DNA from 4 places in the Aromatoleum evansii genome. Region 4 is predicted to be linked to each of the others. Evidence: predicted binding sites of a transcription regulator. Region 4 holds the regulator's gene; each other region holds the start of a gene.

Region 1 (4,674 bases), 1.2 Mb from region 4:
CGGGCCTTCTGTGCCTTGCGCTCGGCGGCGCGGCGGGCGGCGGCCTCGGCCTTCTCGCGCGCTTCGCGTTCGAGGCGCTCGCTGCGCGCTTCGGCCATCCGGCGCGTCGCGTCCGCGCGCTTCTTGTCGCGCTCGTGCGTGGCGAGTTCGCCCTTCGCATGGTTGAAGGCCTGTACCAGCGGGATGCGCGCGGGGCACACGTAGGCGCAGCAGCCGCAGCCGATGCAGTCGTGCAGGCCGAGGGCGACGGCGGCTTCGAGCGCGGCGTTGGCGATGCGGGCGTTCATTTCCAGCGGCAGCAGGCCGACCGGGCAGGCCCGGGTGCAGCTGCCGCAGCGGATGCACGGGCCGGGCTCGTCGCGCGCGACTTCGCCGGCGGACAGCGCGAGGATGCCGCTGCAGCCCTTGACGACGGGCACCTTGGCGGAGGGCAGGACGAGGCCCATCATCGGGCCGCCCATGACGAGGCGCGCGGGTTCGCCGCGCACCCCGCCGGCGAAGGCGAGGAGGTCTTCGACGAGGGTGCCGATCGGAACCTCGTAGTTGCCCGGCTGGGCGAGGGCTTCGCCGTTGAGTGTCATCAGGCGGCTCACCAGCGGGCGGCCGAGGTCGATGGCCTGGTGGATCGCGAAGGCCGTGCCGACGTTGTGCACGAGCACGCCGACGTCGGCCGCGCGCGACTCGGCCGGCACCTCGATGCCGGTGAGCTCGATGATGAGCTGGCGATCGGAGCCCATCGGGTAGCGTGCGGGGACGACGCACACCTGCACGTCGGCGTGGCCTTCTGCGGCGGCGCGCATCGCGGCGATCGCCTCCGGTTTGTTGTCCTCGATACCGATGCGCACTTCGCGCGCGCCGGTGGCGTGGCGCATCAGCACCGCGCCGCGGATGACGCCCCCGGCGCGTTCGCGCATCAGGCGGTCGTCACACGACAGGTAGGGTTCGCACTCGCTGCCGTTGAGGATCAGCGTGCGGATGCGCGAGCGGTGGCCGAGGCCGAGCTTCACCGAGGCGGGGAAGGTCGCGCCGCCCAGGCCGACGATGCCGGCTTCGGCGACGCGGCGTGCGAGTTCCTCGGGCGCGTGGGCGAGCGGATCGGCAATGCCTTCGAGGGGCGCCCAGCGGTCTTCCATGTCGCTGCGCAGCGTGATCGCCATCATCTCGAGGCCCGAGGGGTGCGGCGCGGTGATCGGCCCGATCGCGACGACTTCGCCGGAGGTCGGCGCGTGCACCGGCGCGGAGATGTTGCCCTTGGCGGTCGCGACGCACTCGCCCTTGAGGACTTTCTGGCCGATCCGCACGATGGGCTCGGCCGCGGCGCCGACGTGCTGCGACAGCGGCAGGTACAGGAGCGGCGGGAGCGGCAGGCTGCGGATCGGCGCTTCCGAGGCCGGGCGCTTGCGCTCGTCCGGATGCACGCCCCAGGGTTCGCTGCGGGCGAGGTGGCGGAAGATCTTGTCGAAGAATCCCATGATGTGCGTTCCGGGTTCAGGCGCGGGCTGGGTTGGGCCACACCCAGTGCTGCAGCGTGAGCGGGACCGGCTTCAGGCCGATGGCTTCGGTCGGACAGCGTTCGACGCAGTTGCCGCAGCCGGTGCAGGCCTCGTGCAGCACTGCGTGGATCTGCTTGGCGCCGCCGAGGATCGCGTCGGTCGGACAGGCCTTGATGCAGCGGCAGCAGCCGATGCAGATGTCTTCGGTGACGACGGCGAGCTGCGGGCCGGCATCGGCGACCGCCGAGAGGTCGATGTCGAGTCCCAGCCTGGCGGCGATGCCTTGCGCGAGCGCCTTGCCGCCGGGCGGGCAGCAGGTGGCGGGCGCCTCGCCGCCGGCGATGGCCGCCGCGGCGCCGGCACAGCCGGGGAAGCCGCACTGGCCGCAGTTGGAACCGGGCATCAGCGCCTCGACTTCGGCGACGACGGGGTTGCCTTCGACGTGGAAACGGCGGCTCGCGACACCGAGCAGCACGCCCAGAACGGCGCCGAGGACGGTGAGACTGGAGACGGCAACGAGCATGGTGACGCTCCTCAGGAGATCAGGCCGGAAAAGCCCATGAAGGCGAGGCTCAGCAGGCTGATGGTGATGAATGCGGACGGCGCGCCGTCGAACGCGGCGGGCACGCGGGCGAGCGCGAGGCGTTCGCGCAGGCCGGCGAAGACCAGCAGGACCAGCGTGAAGCCGAGCGCCGAGCCGAAGCCGTACAGCACGCTCTTCATGAAGCCGAGGCTCTGCTGCACGTTGAGCAGGGCGAGTCCGAGCACGGCGCAGTTGGTCGTGATGAGCGGGAGGTAGATGCCCAGGCTCTGGTACAGCGCGGGGCTGGTCTTCTTGATGACCATCTCGACGAACTGCACCGCGGCGGCGATCACGAGGATGAAGCACAGGATGCGCAGGAAGCCGAGCGCGAAGGGGGCGAGCAGCCAGCGGTCGAGCATCCAGCACAGCGCCGACGCCAGCGTGATGACGAAGGTGGTCGCGAGCCCCATGCCGAGGGCGGCGTCCATGCTCTTGGAGACGCCCATCACGGGGCACAGGCCGAGGAACTTGACCAGCACCACGTTGTTCACGAGGGCGGTCGAGAGCAGCAGCAACAGGATTTCGGTCGTGGCAGTCATGGCTTGCGCAGTGTCTCGGTCGCGGCAGGGGCCGCTACGAGGGCGCTAGTGCATGGAGCGTGCCACGGACTCCGTTGCGGGGTGAAAGTCTCGCGGATTCAGCGATTTGCGGCGCTGCCCAGGCGCTCTCGCGTGCAGGCGGGACGCCGGGACAGTCCGGACAAAGTCGACGCCGCTGTCGTCTTTGCGACAGTCCGTCGGGCGTGCTCAGCGGGCGGCGAGGACGATGTCGAAGGTGGCCGCGGCGGGGGTTCCGGCTCTTGCCGGGGCGACGTCGACGCTCAGCGCCTCGCGCTCGGGCGGGGCGTAGCCGTTGCCTTCGCGGTTGTTGCCGCGGAAGTACATCTGCGTGATGAATTCCGACCGCCCCGGCTGCGCGACGCGGAAGTGGATGTGCGGCGGGCGCGAACCGTAGTTGCCGGGCAGGACCGTGAGGAAGCTGTAGCGGCCCTGGGCGTCGGTGATCGTGCGGCCGAAGCCCTGGAAAGCGGGGTCGCGCGTGCGCGGATCGACGCCGGGGTGGCGATAGCGACCGCGCGTGTCGGCCTGCCAGATCTCGACGGCGGCGTCGGCGACCGGCTTGCCGGTGGTATCGCGCACGGCGCCGCTGACGCGCAGCAGCGTACCTTCGACGCTGCCGCCCGGTCCGCCTGCGAGCTTCGTCAGGTCGGCGTCGATGTCGCCGTTCCAGTCGAGCGGATAGAAGGGGCCGATGTCGTCCTCGGGCGTGGGGCGCAGTGCGGCCGCTCCGGCCGGGACCGTGGTTGCGGCCAGCCCCAGCGGAAGGAAGGGCAGGCCGCCCAGCCAGCGCAGGATGCGGCGGCGGAGCGTGTCGGAGTTCGGGGGGCGGGTGGGGTTGCGCATGGTCTCGTCTTCTCGGGGCGGGCGAATGTTCGATGGTTTTGATGTCGGCGGGTTCCGTGCGACGTGGCGCTTCGCATGTCACAAACCCTACATTCGCAACGCGGCGCACGAAGATTCGTGCCGGTCATGTTGTTATTTGTTTTCAATGGCTTGGGTAGATATTTCGCGCTTGGCACCGTCCTTGCGATAAACCTCGTGACCCGATCCACCCTGTCATGAAGGAGCCCACCATGGCCATGAAGATCATCGCCGACGAATGCACTGCCTGCGGCGACTGCAAGCCCGCCTGCCCGACCAAGTCGATCACCGAGAAGGGCGGCGTCTTTCGCATCACCGTCGACACCTGTACGGAATGCGACGGCGATGCCGATTCGCCGCAATGCCTGGCGGTGTGCCCGGCCGGCGATAACTGCATCGTCTATCTGTGATGCGCGTGCAAACCGCGGCCGGGCGCGCGTCGCCTGGCCATCCGGGAACGAGGTCCGAATGAATGCGCCCACTGCCTGGGGGGTGCGCTGCCGCCAGCTCGCCGAGCCCGTCGTGGAAGCCTGCTCCGTGACCCCGGCTGCCGCAGGGCCGGCGGCACTCGCACACGAGATCCGCAAGCACCTGCCCGACTGGCCGTTCCGCGAGGTGCTATGCCGCGGCGGCTGGTACCGGCTGGGGGGCGTGATGGACGCCGACGGCGTGCGCGTGTCCGACAATCTCGAGCAATGGGCGGTCGCGGAACTGGAGGCGCGCGACGGCGAACTCGGCGCGTTGCTCGACGACTATGCGGGCTCGACGCTGCGTGCAACCCACCTGCGAGGCCGCACGCACTACTTCGCGGCCGCGACGCCGGGGCGGGCGAGCACGGACTTCGTCCAGCTGGAGGTCGAGGAGCTGCAGGAGACCTGGGCGTCGCCGCTGTTCCGCGACGAGGCCGCGCCGGGGACGCTGGACGAGCTGATCGACGCGCCCTGCGGCGGCGAGGCGTGCGCGGGCGAGCATGGGCCGCGCTGCGGCACGCCCGTCGAGGCCGCGCACTACCGCTTCCGCCGCCTCACGCATGTCGGCGATCTGCTCGCGCGGATGCGCACGCAGGCGCTCGAGCCGCAACCCATCCACCGCTTCGTCGCGGACTGGGATGCGTCCAGCGCGGGGCCGGCGACCGCCTTCTGCAACCACTGGGCGATCGCGCTGCGCGAGCATCTGG
Region 2 (4,674 bases), 1.2 Mb from region 4:
GCGGCGAGGTCGCCGCCGGCGAGGGCCGCGTCCAGGCGCGCGGTGAAATCCCCATAGCCGCTGACGAACTTGCGCAGCAGGGAGAGGTAGAAGTCCTCCTTCCCCATCAGGCGGCGCACACCGAGGTCGGGATCGAGTCCCGGAATCAGCCTGAGCCTTGCCAGCACGACGCGCGGCGCGGCAGCGGCAGGCGCCGTCGCTGCCGGACTGTCCGCGGCCGTCGCGTCGCCGCGCGGCGCGATCCAGCGCAGCAGCGCCGCCCACAGGCGGTCGGGCTGGATGGGCTTGGCGACGTGATCGTTCATCCCCGCGTCGATGCATTGCTCGCGATCGCCTGCCATCGCATTGGCGGTCATCGCGACGATAGGCAGGCCGGCGCAGGCGGGCAGGCGGCGGATCGCACGCGTCGCGGTCACGCCATCCATCACCGGCATCTGCATGTCCATCAGCACTAGGTCGTAGGAGGCCTGCTGCACGCGCTGCACCGCCTCTTCACCATTGGCGGCGATATCGACACGGAAGCCGGCGGCGCCGAGCAGCTCGCTCGCGACCTCCTGATTGAGCTCGTTGTCCTCGACGAGCAGCAGCCGCGCACCGCGGATCGCAGCGAGGTCGGCCGGGGCGTCGCCGGTGGCGGCGTGCGCCCTGGCCGGACGCAGGGCGCCGTCGAGCAGCCGGATGGCCGTGTCGAACAAGGCGGAGGCGGTGACCGGCTTGAGCAGGATGTCGTCGACGCCGGAGCCCACGGCGGCGCGCGCAACGTCCTCACGCCCGTAGGCGGTGACGACGATGCGCACGGGCAGCCGCGGCAGCCCGAGCCGGCCCATCTCGCGCGCGGCGGCCACGCCGTCGAGCCCGGGCATCTGCCAGTCGATCAGGACGATGTCGTAGGGTTCGCCGGCGCCTGCGGCGCGCGCCACTTCGGCGACCGCCGCGTGCCCGCAGTCCACGGCATGCACCCGGAAGGTCATGCAGCGCATCATCTCGGCGAGCACCTCGCGCGAGCTGAGGTTGTCGTCGGCGACCAGGGCGCGCAGGCCGCGCAGGTCAGGCGCGGGCATGAGCAGGTGCCCCTCGGCGCGGCCGATGCCCAGGCGGCAGGTGAACCAGAAGGTCGAGCCGGCGCCCCGCTGGCTGTCGACGCCTACGCTGCCGCCCATCATGCCGGCGAGCCGCTTGCTGATTGCGAGTCCGAGCCCGGTGCCGCCGTACTTGCGCGTGGTGGAGGTGTCGGCCTGCTCGAAGCTGCGGAACAGGCGCTCGCGCTGCTCTTCGGCGATGCCGATGCCGGTGTCGCGCACTTCGAAGCGCAGCACCACGTCGCCATCCTCGAAGCGTTCGCGCCGGACGCGAATGACGATCTCGCCGTGGTCCGTGAACTTGACCGCGTTGTTGGCGTAGTTGAGCAGGATCTGAGTGATGCGCAGGGGGTCGCCAACGAGGCTGGACGGCACGTCCGAGGCGACGTCGATGACCAGTTCCAACCCCTTCGCGTTGGTCTTCTCGACGATCTGGGCGCCGACGTCGGCGACGGTCTTCTCGAGGTCGAAATCGATGCGCTCGATGACGAGCTTGCCGGCCTCGATCTTGGAGAAGTCGAGCACGTCGTTGATGATGCCGAGCAGGTGCTGGCTGGAGGCCTGGATCTTCTCGATGTAGTCGCGCTGGCGCGCGTCGAGCTGGGTGCGCAGGACGAGGTAGGTCATGCCGATGATGGCGTTCATCGGCGTACGGATCTCATGGCTCATGTTGGCGAGGAAATCCGACTTGATGCGCGCGGCGTCCTCGGCGAGCGCGCGGGCCTTCTGCATCCGCTCGACGGCTTCGATCTCGGCGGAGATGTCGTCGATGACCCACACGGAGCCCTTGCTGCGGTCGGTCGTATCCACCGCAGTGCCCGTCAGGCGCGCCCAGAACAGGGAGCCGTCGCGGCGCATGAGCTGCTGCTCCCGCCGGTGCGATTCGCCTCGCCAGATGGCTGCGTACACCGGTTCGCCGCCCGCGATGTGCGCTGCATCGTCGGGATACCACACCGCCGTGCGCTGCCCGACAAGCCCGCCCGGCGGCCAGCCGAACATTTCGTGCAGGCGCCGGTTGCAGCGGACCACCACGCGGTCCTTGATCAGCGCGATGCCCGAGGTCGCGGTATCGAGGATCGCCTGCTGCTCGGCATTGACCTCGCGCAGCGACGCACTGACCGCGGCCAGTTCGGCGGTGCGCTCGGCAACGAGCGCCGCGATCCGCTGGGAACGATCCACAGGCATCCGATAGTCGGGCATCGGTGTTCCTCGTGTCCTGAAATCGAAGTTCATTGACATGCTCGCCGATGGGCGGGGGTGGCCGGATGCCAGCGTACCCGCGGCTGCCCCCCGAATCGACGCGCCGGCTCCAGCCGGTCGTCATCATGATACCGCGCAAGGGCATGCTTGCCGCGCGGGATTGTCGCCCGGACCGACCCGGGCCCGCGTCACGGGGCGTGTGTGGCGCTTGCGACACGTCGGTGTCGGACATCCGCCAAAGCTGCACCGGAGCAGCCTGGCAACGAGGCCATGTCACTGATTTTTGGCGCTTATGCCTCGCTGGCACCGTTCCTGCTGTGTTGTACCCGTACCCTTCCGAGCACGCATCATGGCCACGATCATTCCCGGCAGGAAAGCCTGCACGACGAACCCGCTGAAGATGAGCGCACCGATCGGCGCCGCGCTGGCCTTCCTCGGCATGGACCGCGCGCTGCCGCTGCTGCATGGCTCGCAGGGGTGCACGGCGTTCGGGCTGGTGCTGTTCGTGCGCCATTTCCGCGAGACGATCCCGCTGCAGACGACCGCGATGAACGAGGTCACGACCATCCTCGGCGGCCTGGAGAACATCGAGCAGGCGCTGCTGAACATCAAGAAGCGCGCGAACCCGGCGCTGATCGGGTTGTGCTCGACCGGCATCACGGAGGCCAAGGGCGACGACGTCGCGGGCTTCCTGAAGCTGATCCGCGAGAAGCACCCGGAGCTCGCCGGCACGGAAGTGGTGTTCGCGCCGACGCCGGATTTCGTCGGCGGTTTTTCCGACGGCTGGGCGAAGGCCGTCGGCGCGATGATCGATGCCCTGGTGCCGACGACCAAGGTGCGCACGCCGTGGCAGGTGAACATCCTCGCCGGCTGCCATCTGACGCCGGGCGACATCGAGGAGGTCCGCGAGACGGTCGAAGCCTTCGGCCTCACGCCGATCGTGCTGCCGGACCTTTCCGGCTCGCTCGACGGCCACATCCCCGAGACCTTCCTGCCGCACACGCTGGGCGGCACCCGGCTCGAAGACGTGCGCGCGATGGGCGCATCGGCCATCACGATCGCGATCGGCGAGCAGATGCGCCCGGCGGCAGAGCTGCTGGAGAAGAAAACCGGCGTGCCGTTCCGCGTGTTCGACCGCCTCACCGGGCTCGCCGCCTGCGACGCCTTCATCGCGCTGCTGTCCGACTTGTCCGAACAGGACGTGCCGCTGAAATACCGCCGCCAGCACAGCCAACTGCAGGACGCGATGCTCGACGGCCACTTCTACTTCGGCGAGCAGAAGGTCGCAATCGCCGCGGAGCCGGATCTGCTGTTCGCGCTGTCGCACTTCTTTGCCGACATGGGCGCGCAGGTGGCGTGCGCGATCGCGCCGCAGGACGCGCCGGTGCTCGCACGCGTCGCAGCGGAGACGGTGCGCATCGGCGACCTGGGCGATTTCGAGGAACACGCCGCCGGCTGCGACCTGCTGGTGACCCATTCGCACGGCCGCCAGGCGGCGGCGCGGCTGGGCATCCCCTTCTGGCGCGCCGGCCTGCCGACCTTCGACCGGCTCGGCGTCGCGCACAAGGTCACTGTCGGCTATCGCGGCACGCGCGATCTGATCTTCGAGGTGGGCAATGTCTTCATGGAGCAACTGCACGCGCATGAACAGCACGTCACCCCCGCCAGCCTCCGGCCCGACCACCACCGAACCGGCCCCGCGCCGGCCGTGGATGCGCCGGCTTGCGCTGGTCACTGATTCGCCATTGGGAGAACTCGGCATGAAAGTCGCCTTTGCAACGGAAAACCTGATCGACGTGGATGCCCACTTCGGCTGGGCGAAAAAGATTGCGATCTACGAAGTGCAGCCGGACGCGAGCCGGCTCGTCGAAGTCGTCGAGTTCGCCGGCGATCTCGCCGAGGACGGCACCGAGGACAAGCTCGTCCCCAAGCTCGACGCGGTGCGCGATTGCGCGATGCTGTACGTCGCGGCGATCGGCGGCTCGGCGGCGGCCAAGGTCGTGAATCTGCGCGTGCATCCGGTGAAGGTGGCGAACCCGCAACCGATCGCGACGATCATCGAGCGCCTGCAGGAAGTGCTCAAGGGCACGCCGCCGCCGTGGCTGCGCAAGGTGCTGCTGAAGGGCCGGGAGCGCAGCTTCGATTTCGATGCGGAGCATGACGCCGCGAGCGAGGCCGAACATGTCTGACACCCTCGCACCGGATGAGGCGGCCGTCGTCATCGCCGCATCGCCCTTCCTCGCGGAGCTGGTCAAGCTGATCCGCGCCCAGGACACCTTCGGCCGGCGCGAGCACAAGAGCGACGCCGACATCCTCAAGCCCTTCGTCGTCGACAAGGCCGCGCGCAAGCTGATCTCGATCATCGACGATCCGGGCCCGGAGGTGATGGCGCGGG
Region 3 (4,674 bases), 1.3 Mb from region 4:
CCGCAGCAGCCGGGCCATGACGAGGCCCCCGCCGCTGGTCGCGCGGAATCGCGCCTGATCTACGGCTTCCATGCCGTGCTGGGTAAGCTGCGCCGTGACCCCGAGGCGGTGTTCGAGCTGTATTTGTCGTCGAGCCGCACCGATGCGCGTTCGAAGGACGTCGTGCGGCTGGCCGAGGCGCAGAAGGTGCGCATGATCCAGGCTGAGGCCGATCGCCTCGATGGGATGGTCGGCACGCGCCGGCACCAGGGCGTGGTGGCGCGCGTCGATGCGCGCAGCCGCGACATCAAGCTCGCCGACGTGCTCGACGTGCTTGAAGAAAATGCGCTGATCCTCGTTCTCGATGGCGTGCAGGATCCGCACAATCTCGGCGCCTGCCTGCGTGTTGCGGACGCGGCCGGAGCGCACGCGGTGGTGGCGCCGAAGGACCGTGCGGTGGGCCTCAATGCGACCGCGGTGAAGGTGGCGAGCGGTGCGGCCGATTCGGTGCCCTACATCACGGTGACCAACCTGGCGCGCGCGTTGCGCGAGATGCAGGAGGCGGGCGTATGGGTCGTGGGGGCTGCGGGCGAGGCGGAGAAGTCGCTTTACGAGATCGACCAGAAGGGGCCGGTCGCGTGGGTGATGGGCGCCGAAGGCGAGGGCTTGCGCCGGCTGACGCGCGAGACCTGCGACGAACTGGCGAAGATCCCGATGCTCGGCACCGTCGAGAGCCTCAACGTATCGGTCGCGAGCGGGATCTGCCTGTTCGAGGCGCGGCGCCAGCGCGGCGGGTGACGCCGCGTCGCCTGGCTGCGGCGTGAATCTTGCATGGAGCACACCATGCTTCGCGTACTCGTCATCGATGAATCCCGGGCCCGGGCGGCGGAAATCTGCGCCGGGCTCGCGCTCGCCGGTCATCAGGTGGCGGCGGTGCTGGCGTCCTCGTCGGATCTGAGCGCGCAGATCGAGGCGATCCGGCCGGACGTCATCCTGATCGAGACGGATGCGCCGTCGCGCGACACGCTGGAGAACCTGGCGGTGATGAACGCGGAGATGCCGCGACCGGTGATCATCTTCGCGCAGGAAGGCGACCAGGAGACGATACGTGCGGCGGTGAAGGCGGGGGTGTCGACCTATGTCGTCGATGGCCTCGACCCGCAGCGCCTGAAGCCCGTGATCGACGTCGCGGTGGCGAGCTTCGAGGAGCATCAGGCCTTGCGCAGCGAGCTCGCGGCTGCGACAAAGAAGCTCTCCGAGCGCAAGCTGATCGACCGCGCCAAGGGCCTGCTGATGAAGTCGCGCGGAATGGCCGAGGCCGAGGCCTACGCGGCGCTGCGCAAGCTTGCGATGGAGCGCGCGAAGCCGATGGCGGCGGTCGCGCAGGATCTCATCGACATGGCGAAGTACTTGCTGTAGCAGGTGCTGCACCACCCGGTGCAGGACCCGTTCGGCGGCGAATGCAAGCCGAGTTCCCCTGTGGGAGCGGCTTCAGCCGCGAATGGACGCAGTCATGGCGACATCGCCGATTCGCGGCTGAAGCCGCTCCCACAGGGCGGCCTGCCCAACTTGTTCGACCGGGAACAGCCGCGCACGATTGGTGCGATACCCCTGTGTTGTGCACTGCAATAGTGCGGTTGCCATGCGTTCCCGCCGCATGTTTCATCATGCTTCGTTGCTACGGAAACCCTTGCCGATAAAGGTGTTAGGCGTTGTTCGCCGCGCCTGGCACAGCATCTGCTATGGAAGCCCTGAGTCGAATCAATGGCGGTTCGGCGACGGATTGACCGGCCCCAATGTCGGGGTCGTGCAAGCTACGGACAACGGCGTCCATCCCCGGGCGGAATCCTCGCGATTTGCCACGGGCGATGTGCGCCGTTTTCGTTTTCCAGCCTGCAGGGAGATGAAGATGAGTGCGTTCGAGGACAAGGGCATGTCGCGGCGGGAGTTCGTGCGGCGGACGATGGTGCTTTCGGGAGCAGCGATGATGGGCTCGACGGGCTTGGGCGTGAGCGGAGGCGCGTGGGCGGCAGGTTCGGACGCGCCGGAGAAGAAGGAGATCCGCGTCGGCTTCATCCCGCTGACGGACTGCTCGTCGGTGGTGATGGCGGCGGTGCAGAAGTTCGACGAGAAGTATGGCATCAAGATCATCCCGAGCAAGGAGGCGAGCTGGGCGGCGGTGCGCGACAAGCTGGTGTCGGGCGAGCTCGATGCGGCGCATGTGCTGTACGGACTCGTGTATGGCGTGCATCTGGGAATCGGCGGGCCGAAGAAGGACATGGCGGTGCTGATGAGCCTGAACAACAACGGCCAGGCAATCACGCTCGCGAGCAAGCTGAAGGAGCAGGGCGTCACCGACGGCGCGGGGCTGAGGAAGCTGATCACCGCGAAGCCGGGCGAATACACCTTCGCGCAGACCTTCCCGACCGGCACGCACGCGATGTGGCTGTACTACTGGCTGGCGGCGCACGACATCAACCCGATGAAGGACGTGAAGGTCATCACCGTCCCGCCGCCGCAGATGGTCGCGAACATGCGCGTGGGCAACATGGACGGGTTCTGTGTCGGCGAGCCGTGGAACAACCGCGCGATCATGGACAAGATCGGCTTTACCGCGGTGACGACGCAGGACATCTGGACCGACCACCCGGAGAAGGTGCTCGGTACCACCGCCGACTGGGTTGCGAAGCATCCCAACGCGGCGCGCGCGCTGACCGCCGCGATCCTCGAGGCCGGCCGCTGGATCGACTCGTCGCTGCCTAACCGCCGCACGACCGCCGAGACCGTCGCGCAGAAGTCCTATATCAACACGGACATGGACGTGATCCTCGAGCGCATGCTGGGTCGTTACTCGAACGGGCTGGGCAAGAGCTGGGACGATCCGAACTACATGAAGTTCTACAGCGATGGCGCGGTGAACTTCCCTTACCTGTCGGACGGCATGTGGTTCCTGACGCAGCACCGGCGCTGGGGGCTGCTCGACAAGGATGTCGATTACCTCGCGGTGGCGAAGCAGATCAATCGTATCGACATCTACAAGCAGGCGGCAACGGCGGCGAAGGTGCCGCTGCCCAAGAGCGAGATGCGCAGCCACAAGCTTATCGACGGCGTGGTGTGGGACGGCAAGGATCCGGCGAAGTACGCCGGTTCGTTCAAGGTCAGGGCGTGAGCGGGAGGGCGCGGCGATGACGCTGGCAGTGGTGGCGGACCGGACTGACGCCGGGACCGCGGAGGTGAGGGGGCTGCGCGCGGTGCTGGCGGCGCGCGGCAAGGGCCGGGCGGTGAAGGTCGTGGCGGCCGATGCGCCTGCTGCGGCGCCGGGCAGGGGCTACGGCGCGCGCCTGGGCGGCTGGATGCGCGCGCTGGCCGCGGCCGTGCTGCCGCCCTTGGCGGGGCTCGCGCTGCTGATCGGCCTGTGGCATCTGGCGACGATGAACGGCGGCGGCATCCCGACGCCGGGCAAGACCTGGGAGGCGGCGGTGGCGATCTTCTCCGACCCGTTCTACCGCGCCGGGCCGAACGACCAGGGCATCGGCTGGAACGTGCTGTCGTCCTTGCAGCGCGTGGCGATCGGTTTCGGCATCGCGGCGCTGGTGGGCATCCCGGCAGGCTTCCTGCTGGGGCGCTTCGCGGTGCTGTCTCAGATGATGAACCCGATCATCAGCCTGCTGCGCCCGGTGAGCCCGCTCGCGTGGTTGCCGATCGGCCTGCTGGTGTTCCAGCGCGCCGATCCGGCGGCCACCTGGACGATCTTCATCTGTTCGATCTGGCCGATGATTCTCAACACCGCCCAGGGCGTGACGCGCGTGCCGCAGGACTACCTCAACGTGGCGCGGGTGCTGAACCTGTCCGAGTGGAAGGTGTTCACGAAGATCCTGTTCCCGGCGGTGCTGCCCTACATGCTGACCGGCATCCGCCTGTCGATCGGCACGGCGTGGCTGGTGATCGTCGCGGCCGAGATGCTGACCGGCGGCGTGGGGATCGGTTTCTGGGTGTGGGACGAGTGGAACAACCTCAAGGTCGAGCACATCATCATCGCGATCTTCGTGATCGGCATCGTCGGTCTGATCCTCGAGCAGGCGCTGATGCTGCTTGCCCGCCGCTTCAACTATGAAAGCCGCTGAGCGGTGAAGGAGACATCATGAAAAAGATCGTACAGATCGAGAATGTCGGGCAGACCTTCAACACGAAGAACGGACCCTTCACGGCGCTGCGCGGGATCAACCTGGACATCCACGAGGGCGAGAGCATCAGCCTGATCGGCCACTCGGGCTGCGGCAAGTCGACACTGCTGAACCTGATCGCCGGACTCACGCGGCCGACCTCGGGCGTGATGCTGTGCGACGGGCGCGAGATCGCGGGGCCCGGGCCGGAGCGTGCGGTGGTGTTCCAGAATCATTCGCTGCTGCCGTGGCTCACGTGCTATGACAACGTGTATCTCGCGGTCGATCGCGTGTTCGGCGCGAAGGAGGGCAAGGCGAAGCTCAAGCAGCGCACGCAGGATGCGCTGGCGCTGGTGGGCCTGTCGCACGCAGAGACGAAGTTTCCGCACGAGATCTCGGGGGGCATGAAGCAGCGGGTCGGCATCGCCCGCGCGCTGTCGATGGAGCCGCGCATCCTGCTGATGGACGAGCCTTTCGGCGCGCTCGATGCGCTCACGCGTGCGATGCTGCAGGACGAGCTGGTGAAGATCCT
Region 4 (4,674 bases):
GCTCGGGCACCAGCAGCACGAACAGCATCGTGACCGGGCGGCCGTCGGGGGCGTCGAACTGCACCGGGACCGAAAGGCGCAGGAAGGCGCCGGCGGCGTCCTTCAGGCCCTTGATGCGGCCGTGGGGAATGGCGATGCCCTGGCCCAGGCCGGTCGAGCCGAGGCGTTCACGTGAAAACAGGCTGTCGAAGACGACGCTGCGGGCGATGCCCTGATTGTTCTCGAACAGGAGGCCGGCTTGTTCGAAGACGCGCTTCTTGCTGCTCGCGTCCAGATCGATGACGACGTTCGAAGGAGGCAGGAGTTCGGCGATGAGGCTCATGCGGATCACCACCTGCACGACACGGGCCGTGCCGCTGCCGATCGGGGGCGGGAGGAGGCTCGGGGTGTGCGGCAGGCGCGGGTTGAAAACGCGCGAATTATAAACACACCCCGGACCCCCGGCGTGAACTAAAGGATCACAGCTCGGTCGGTTGCTGGTGCTTCAGCGTGTCGTGGCCATGGTCGTGGTTCTTGCCCTTGTATTTGAGCACCTGGCGGTCGAGCTTGTCGGCCATGCTGTCGATCGCCGCGTACATGTCACCGTCCTCGCTCTCGACGTAGATGTCCTTGCCGCGCACGTGCAGCGTGACTTCCGCCTTCTGGCGCAGCTTCTCCACCGACAGGATCACGTTGACGCTGGTCACGTTGTCGAAGTGGCGGATGACGCGATCCAGCTTGGTGTTGACGTACTCGCGGATCGCGGGGGTGACTTCGACGTGATGTCCGGTGATGGTGAGATTCATGATGTTTCCTCGTATTGTCAGATCGTCTTTCAGATCGCTTTGCGCAGGCTGACCGGCGGGATATTGAGTGACTCGCGGTACTTCGCGATCGTCCTGCGTGCCACCACGATACCCTGCTGGCCCAACAACTCGGCAATTTTCGCGTCGGACAGGGGCTTTTTCCTGTCTTCGGCCTCCACCAGCTGGCGAATCAGCGCTCGAATCGCCGTGGAAGATGCCGCCCCACCGGTGTCGGTGGCAACGTGGCTGCCGAAAAAATACTTCAGTTCAAACACGCCGCGCGGTGTGGCCATGAACTTCTGCGTCGTGACCCGCGAGACCGTCGACTCGTGCAGCTCGAGCTGGTCCGCGATCTCCCTCAACGTCAGGGGTCGCATCGCCACATCTCCATAATCGAAGAACTGCCGCTGCTGGTCAACGATCGCCTGCGAAACCCGCAGGATGGTGTCGAAACGCTGTTGCACGTTCTTGATCAGCCAGCGTGCTTCCTGCAGCTGGCTGGTGAGTGCGCCGCCCGATCCGCGGTTCTGCTGCAGGATGCTGGCGTACAGCGAATTGATGCGCAGCTTGGGCATCGCCTCGGGGTTGAGCGTGACCGTCCAGCGGTTGCGCACCTTGCGCACGACGACGTCCGGCAGGATGTAGCGCGTCTCCTGCACCGAGTGCTGGGAGCCCGGATGCGGGTCGAGACGGCAGATCAGCGCGTGCGCGGCGCGCAGCGCGTCGTCGTCGCAGCCGGTGGCGCGCTTGATGCGCAGGAAGTTGCGCTCGGCGAGCAGGTCGAGGTGCTCGTCGACGATCTTCAGCGCGAGGTCGCGCGTCGGGCAGGAGGGCATCGCCCTGAGCTGCAGGCTCAGGCATTCCTGCGGGTTGCGCGCGCCGATGCCGGCCGGGTCGAGGTTCTGTACGTGGTGCAGCGCGATCGAGAGGTCGTCGAGGTCGTATTCGAGCTCGGGCGGCAGCAGCGGCAGCAGTTCTTCGAGCGACTGGTTGAGGTAGCCGTCCTCGTCCAGCGCCTCGATGATGAAGCGCACCAGCGCGCGGTCGCGGTCGGACAGCGGCGACAGGCTCACCTGCTGGTCGAGGTGGTCGCGCAGGCTGGTGCCGGCGGCCTGCAGTTCCTGGAAATCGGTGTCGTCGTCATCGTCGCGGTTCGAGGAGCCGCTGCTCGCGCTCGACCATTCGCCGGCTTCGTCGAAGCTTGCCGGCTCGCTCTCGCCATGCGCCTCCTCGGGGGAGGCAGGTGTTTCGGCCTGGTTGCCGGCGGCTTCGCTCGGCTCGCTCGAGCCCTGGGCCGCGCCCGGCGAAAAATCGCTGCCGTCGCCGTCCTCGCGCTCGAGCATGGGATTCTCGAGGAGGAAGCGTTCCAGCTCCTGGTTCAGCTCCAGCGTGGACAGCTGCAGCAGCTTGATCGATTGCTGCAGCTGCGGCGTCAGCGTGAGGTGCTGGGAGATCTTGAGCTGGAGGGACGGTTTCATGGCGCTTCGCCGATAGTGGGCTCAGAGGCGGAAATGCTCGCCGAGATAGACGCGGCGAACCTGTTCGTTGGCGACGATCTCGTCGGGGCGTCCGCTGGCGAGCACGCGGCCTTCGCTGATGATGTAGGCACGGTTGCAGATGCCGAGCGTCTCGCGCACGTTGTGGTCGGTGATCAGCACGCCGATGCCGCGGTCGCGCAGGAAGCGGATGATCTTCTGGATATCGAGCACGGCGATCGGGTCGACGCCGGCAAAGGGCTCGTCGAGCAGGATCAGGCGCGGGTCGGTCGCGAGCGCGCGGGCAATCTCGCAGCGGCGCCGTTCGCCGCCGGACAGCGAGACCGAGGTGTTGTCGCGCAGGTGCGCGATGCCCAGTTCCTCGAGGAGTTCCTCGAGAAGCTCGTCGACGCGTGCGCTGCCGAGGCCCCGCAGCTCCAGCACGGCGCGGATGTTCTCGGCGACGGTGAGCTTGCGGAATACGCTCATTTCCTGTGGCAGGTAGGACAGGCCGAGGCGCGCGCGCGCATGCACGGGCAGGTGCGTGAGCTCGGCGTCGTCGAGGCGGATGTCGCCGCCGTCGGCACGCACGAGGCCCACGATCATGTAGAAGCAGGTGGTCTTGCCGGCGCCGTTGGGGCCGAGCAGGCCGACCACTTCGCCGCTGCCGACCTCGAAGCCGACATCGTGGACGACGGTGCGCGCCTTGTAGCGCTTCTGCAGTCCGGCGACCTTAAGCAGACTCATCGGGGTTCTCTTTCAATATCTTGCGTATCACGTCGGTGCCGAAGCCGCGCCCCTGCAGGAATCTCGCCTGCCTGGCCCACTCGCGCGCGTCGGCCGGCGTGGCGCCGAACTTGCCGCGCCACACGGTGCGGGCGCGTTCGACGTCATCCTCGACCGCCTCGACATCGAGTGCGGCGTCTATCGTGTCGCGTCCGACGCCGCGCTGGGCGAGCTCACGGCGCAGCCGCGCGGTGCCGAAGCGGGCGGCCTTGCTGCGCACCCAGGCTTCGGCGAAGCGGTGGTCGCTGAGCAGGCCCAGTTCGGTGATGCGGTCGAGCACGTCTTCGATCTCGTCGGCGGAGCCGTGCGGGGCGAGCTTGCGGGCGAGCTCGGCGCGCGAGTGCTCGCGGCGCGCGAGGTGCCGCAACGCGCGTTCCCGCAGGCTCGTCTCCGGCATGATCCCGTGAAGGGGCGTCAGGCCGCCTCGGCAGCCGGTTGCGCGGGCTCGGCCGGCAGTTCCTTGAGGCCGACCGCGACGCGCACCTTGTTCTCGATCTCGCGCGCGAGCGCCGGATTGCCGCGCAGGAACTCGCGCGTGTTGTCCTTGCCCTGGCCGATCTTGTCGCCCTGGTAGGAGTACCAGGCGCCCGCCTTGTCGACGATCTTCTTCTCGACGCCGAGGTCGATGATCTCGCCTTCGCGCGAGATGCCCTCTCCGTAGAGAATGTCGAAGTGCGCTTCCTTGAACGGGGGCGAGACCTTGTTCTTGACGACCTTGCAGCGCGTCTCCGAGCCGACGACCTCGTCGCCCTTCTTGATCGCGCCGGTACGGCGGATGTCGAGGCGCACGGAGGCGTAGAACTTGAGCGCATTGCCGCCCGTGGTGGTCTCCGGGTTGCCGAACATCACGCCGATCTTCATGCGGATCTGGTTGATGAAGATCACCAGCGTGTTGGTGCGCTTGATGTTGGCGGTGAGCTTGCGCAGCGCCTGGCTCATCAGGCGGGCCTGCAGGCCGGGGAGCTGGTCGCCCATCTCGCCCTCGATTTCGGCCTTGGGGGTGAGTGCCGCGACCGAGTCGATGACGACGATGTCGACGCCGCCCGAGCGCACCAGCATGTCGGCGATCTCGAGCGCCTGCTCGCCGGTGTCGGGCTGCGAGATCAGCAGATCGGTGATGTTCACGCCGAGCTTTTCGGCGTAGCCGACGTCGAGCGCGTGCTCGGCGTCGATGAAGGCGGCGGTGCCGCCGAGCTTCTGCATCTCGGCAATGACCTGCAGCGTCAGCGTGGTCTTGCCGGACGATTCCGGGCCGTAGATCTCGACGACGCGGCCGCGCGGCAGTCCGCCGAGGCCGAGCGCGATGTCGAGTCCGAGCGAGCCGGTCGAGACGGTCTGGATGTCCTTCTCGACGTTGCCGTCGCCCATCCGCATGATCGAACCCTTGCCGAACTGCTTCTCGATCTGCGAGAGCGCGGCGGCGAGGGCCTTGGCCTTGTTGTCGTCCATGTCCTGTCCTTTCAAAACGTTGGGGAATTATGGCACAGAGATTGCTGGTGCGCTGCAGGTCACTATTACGGTGCCCTGAAAATGATTATGTCATCAAGCCGGCGAGTGCGTGGATGACCGCCTGGCGCCGGATCCGGGTGCGGTCACCGGTGAAGTGAACGGTTTCGCTGCGCAGTTCG

What was found. Region 4 encodes sigma-54, which starts transcription at its own class of promoters, with help from an activator protein. Its sites were predicted from a motif close to TGGCACGCTTNCTGCTNA; they were not measured.
Region 1: a site for sigma-54 is predicted at 2,663-2,680, ahead of rsxA (electron transport complex subunit RsxA). Genes of this name have one in related genera too.
Region 2: a site for sigma-54 is predicted at 2,581-2,598, ahead of nifN (nitrogenase iron-molybdenum cofactor biosynthesis protein NifN). Genes of this name have one in related genera too.
Region 3: a site for sigma-54 is predicted at 1,706-1,723, ahead of U5817_RS04030 (CmpA/NrtA family ABC transporter substrate-binding protein). Genes of this name have one in related genera too.

What each region holds. Positions count from the first base shown of each region.
Region 1 covers NZ_CP141259.1:827,773-832,446, forward strand. Annotated here, with positions in the region: gene rsxC (electron transport complex subunit RsxC) at 1-1,472, opposite strand, end outside; gene U5817_RS03720 (RnfABCDGE type electron transport complex subunit B) at 1,489-2,016, opposite strand; gene rsxA (electron transport complex subunit RsxA) at 2,028-2,615, opposite strand; gene U5817_RS03730 (hypothetical protein) at 2,823-3,479, opposite strand; gene U5817_RS03735 (4Fe-4S dicluster domain-containing protein) at 3,710-3,907, shown strand; gene U5817_RS03740 (hypothetical protein) at 3,966-4,674, shown strand, end outside.
Region 2 covers NZ_CP141259.1:834,405-839,078, reverse strand. Annotated here, with positions in the region: gene U5817_RS03780 (response regulator) at 1-2,279, opposite strand, end outside; gene nifN (nitrogenase iron-molybdenum cofactor biosynthesis protein NifN) at 2,629-4,017, shown strand; gene nifX (nitrogen fixation protein NifX) at 4,040-4,468, shown strand; gene U5817_RS03765 (NifX-associated nitrogen fixation protein) at 4,461-4,674, shown strand, end outside.
Region 3 covers NZ_CP141259.1:886,527-891,200, forward strand. Annotated here, with positions in the region: gene rlmB (23S rRNA (guanosine(2251)-2'-O)-methyltransferase RlmB) at 55-777, shown strand; gene U5817_RS04025 (ANTAR domain-containing response regulator) at 823-1,398, shown strand; gene U5817_RS04030 (CmpA/NrtA family ABC transporter substrate-binding protein) at 1,883-3,148, shown strand; gene ntrB (nitrate ABC transporter permease) at 3,165-4,103, shown strand; gene U5817_RS04040 (ABC transporter ATP-binding protein) at 4,121-4,674, shown strand, end outside.
Region 4 covers NZ_CP141259.1:5,028,776-5,033,449, reverse strand. Annotated here, with positions in the region: gene ptsN (PTS IIA-like nitrogen regulatory protein PtsN) at 1-322, opposite strand, end outside; gene hpf (ribosome hibernation-promoting factor, HPF/YfiA family) at 459-785, opposite strand; gene U5817_RS23565 (RNA polymerase factor sigma-54) at 815-2,263, opposite strand; gene lptB (LPS export ABC transporter ATP-binding protein) at 2,285-3,007, opposite strand; gene recX (recombination regulator RecX) at 2,994-3,443, opposite strand; gene recA (recombinase RecA) at 3,461-4,495, opposite strand; gene U5817_RS23545 (nicotinamide-nucleotide amidohydrolase family protein) at 4,581-4,674, opposite strand, start outside.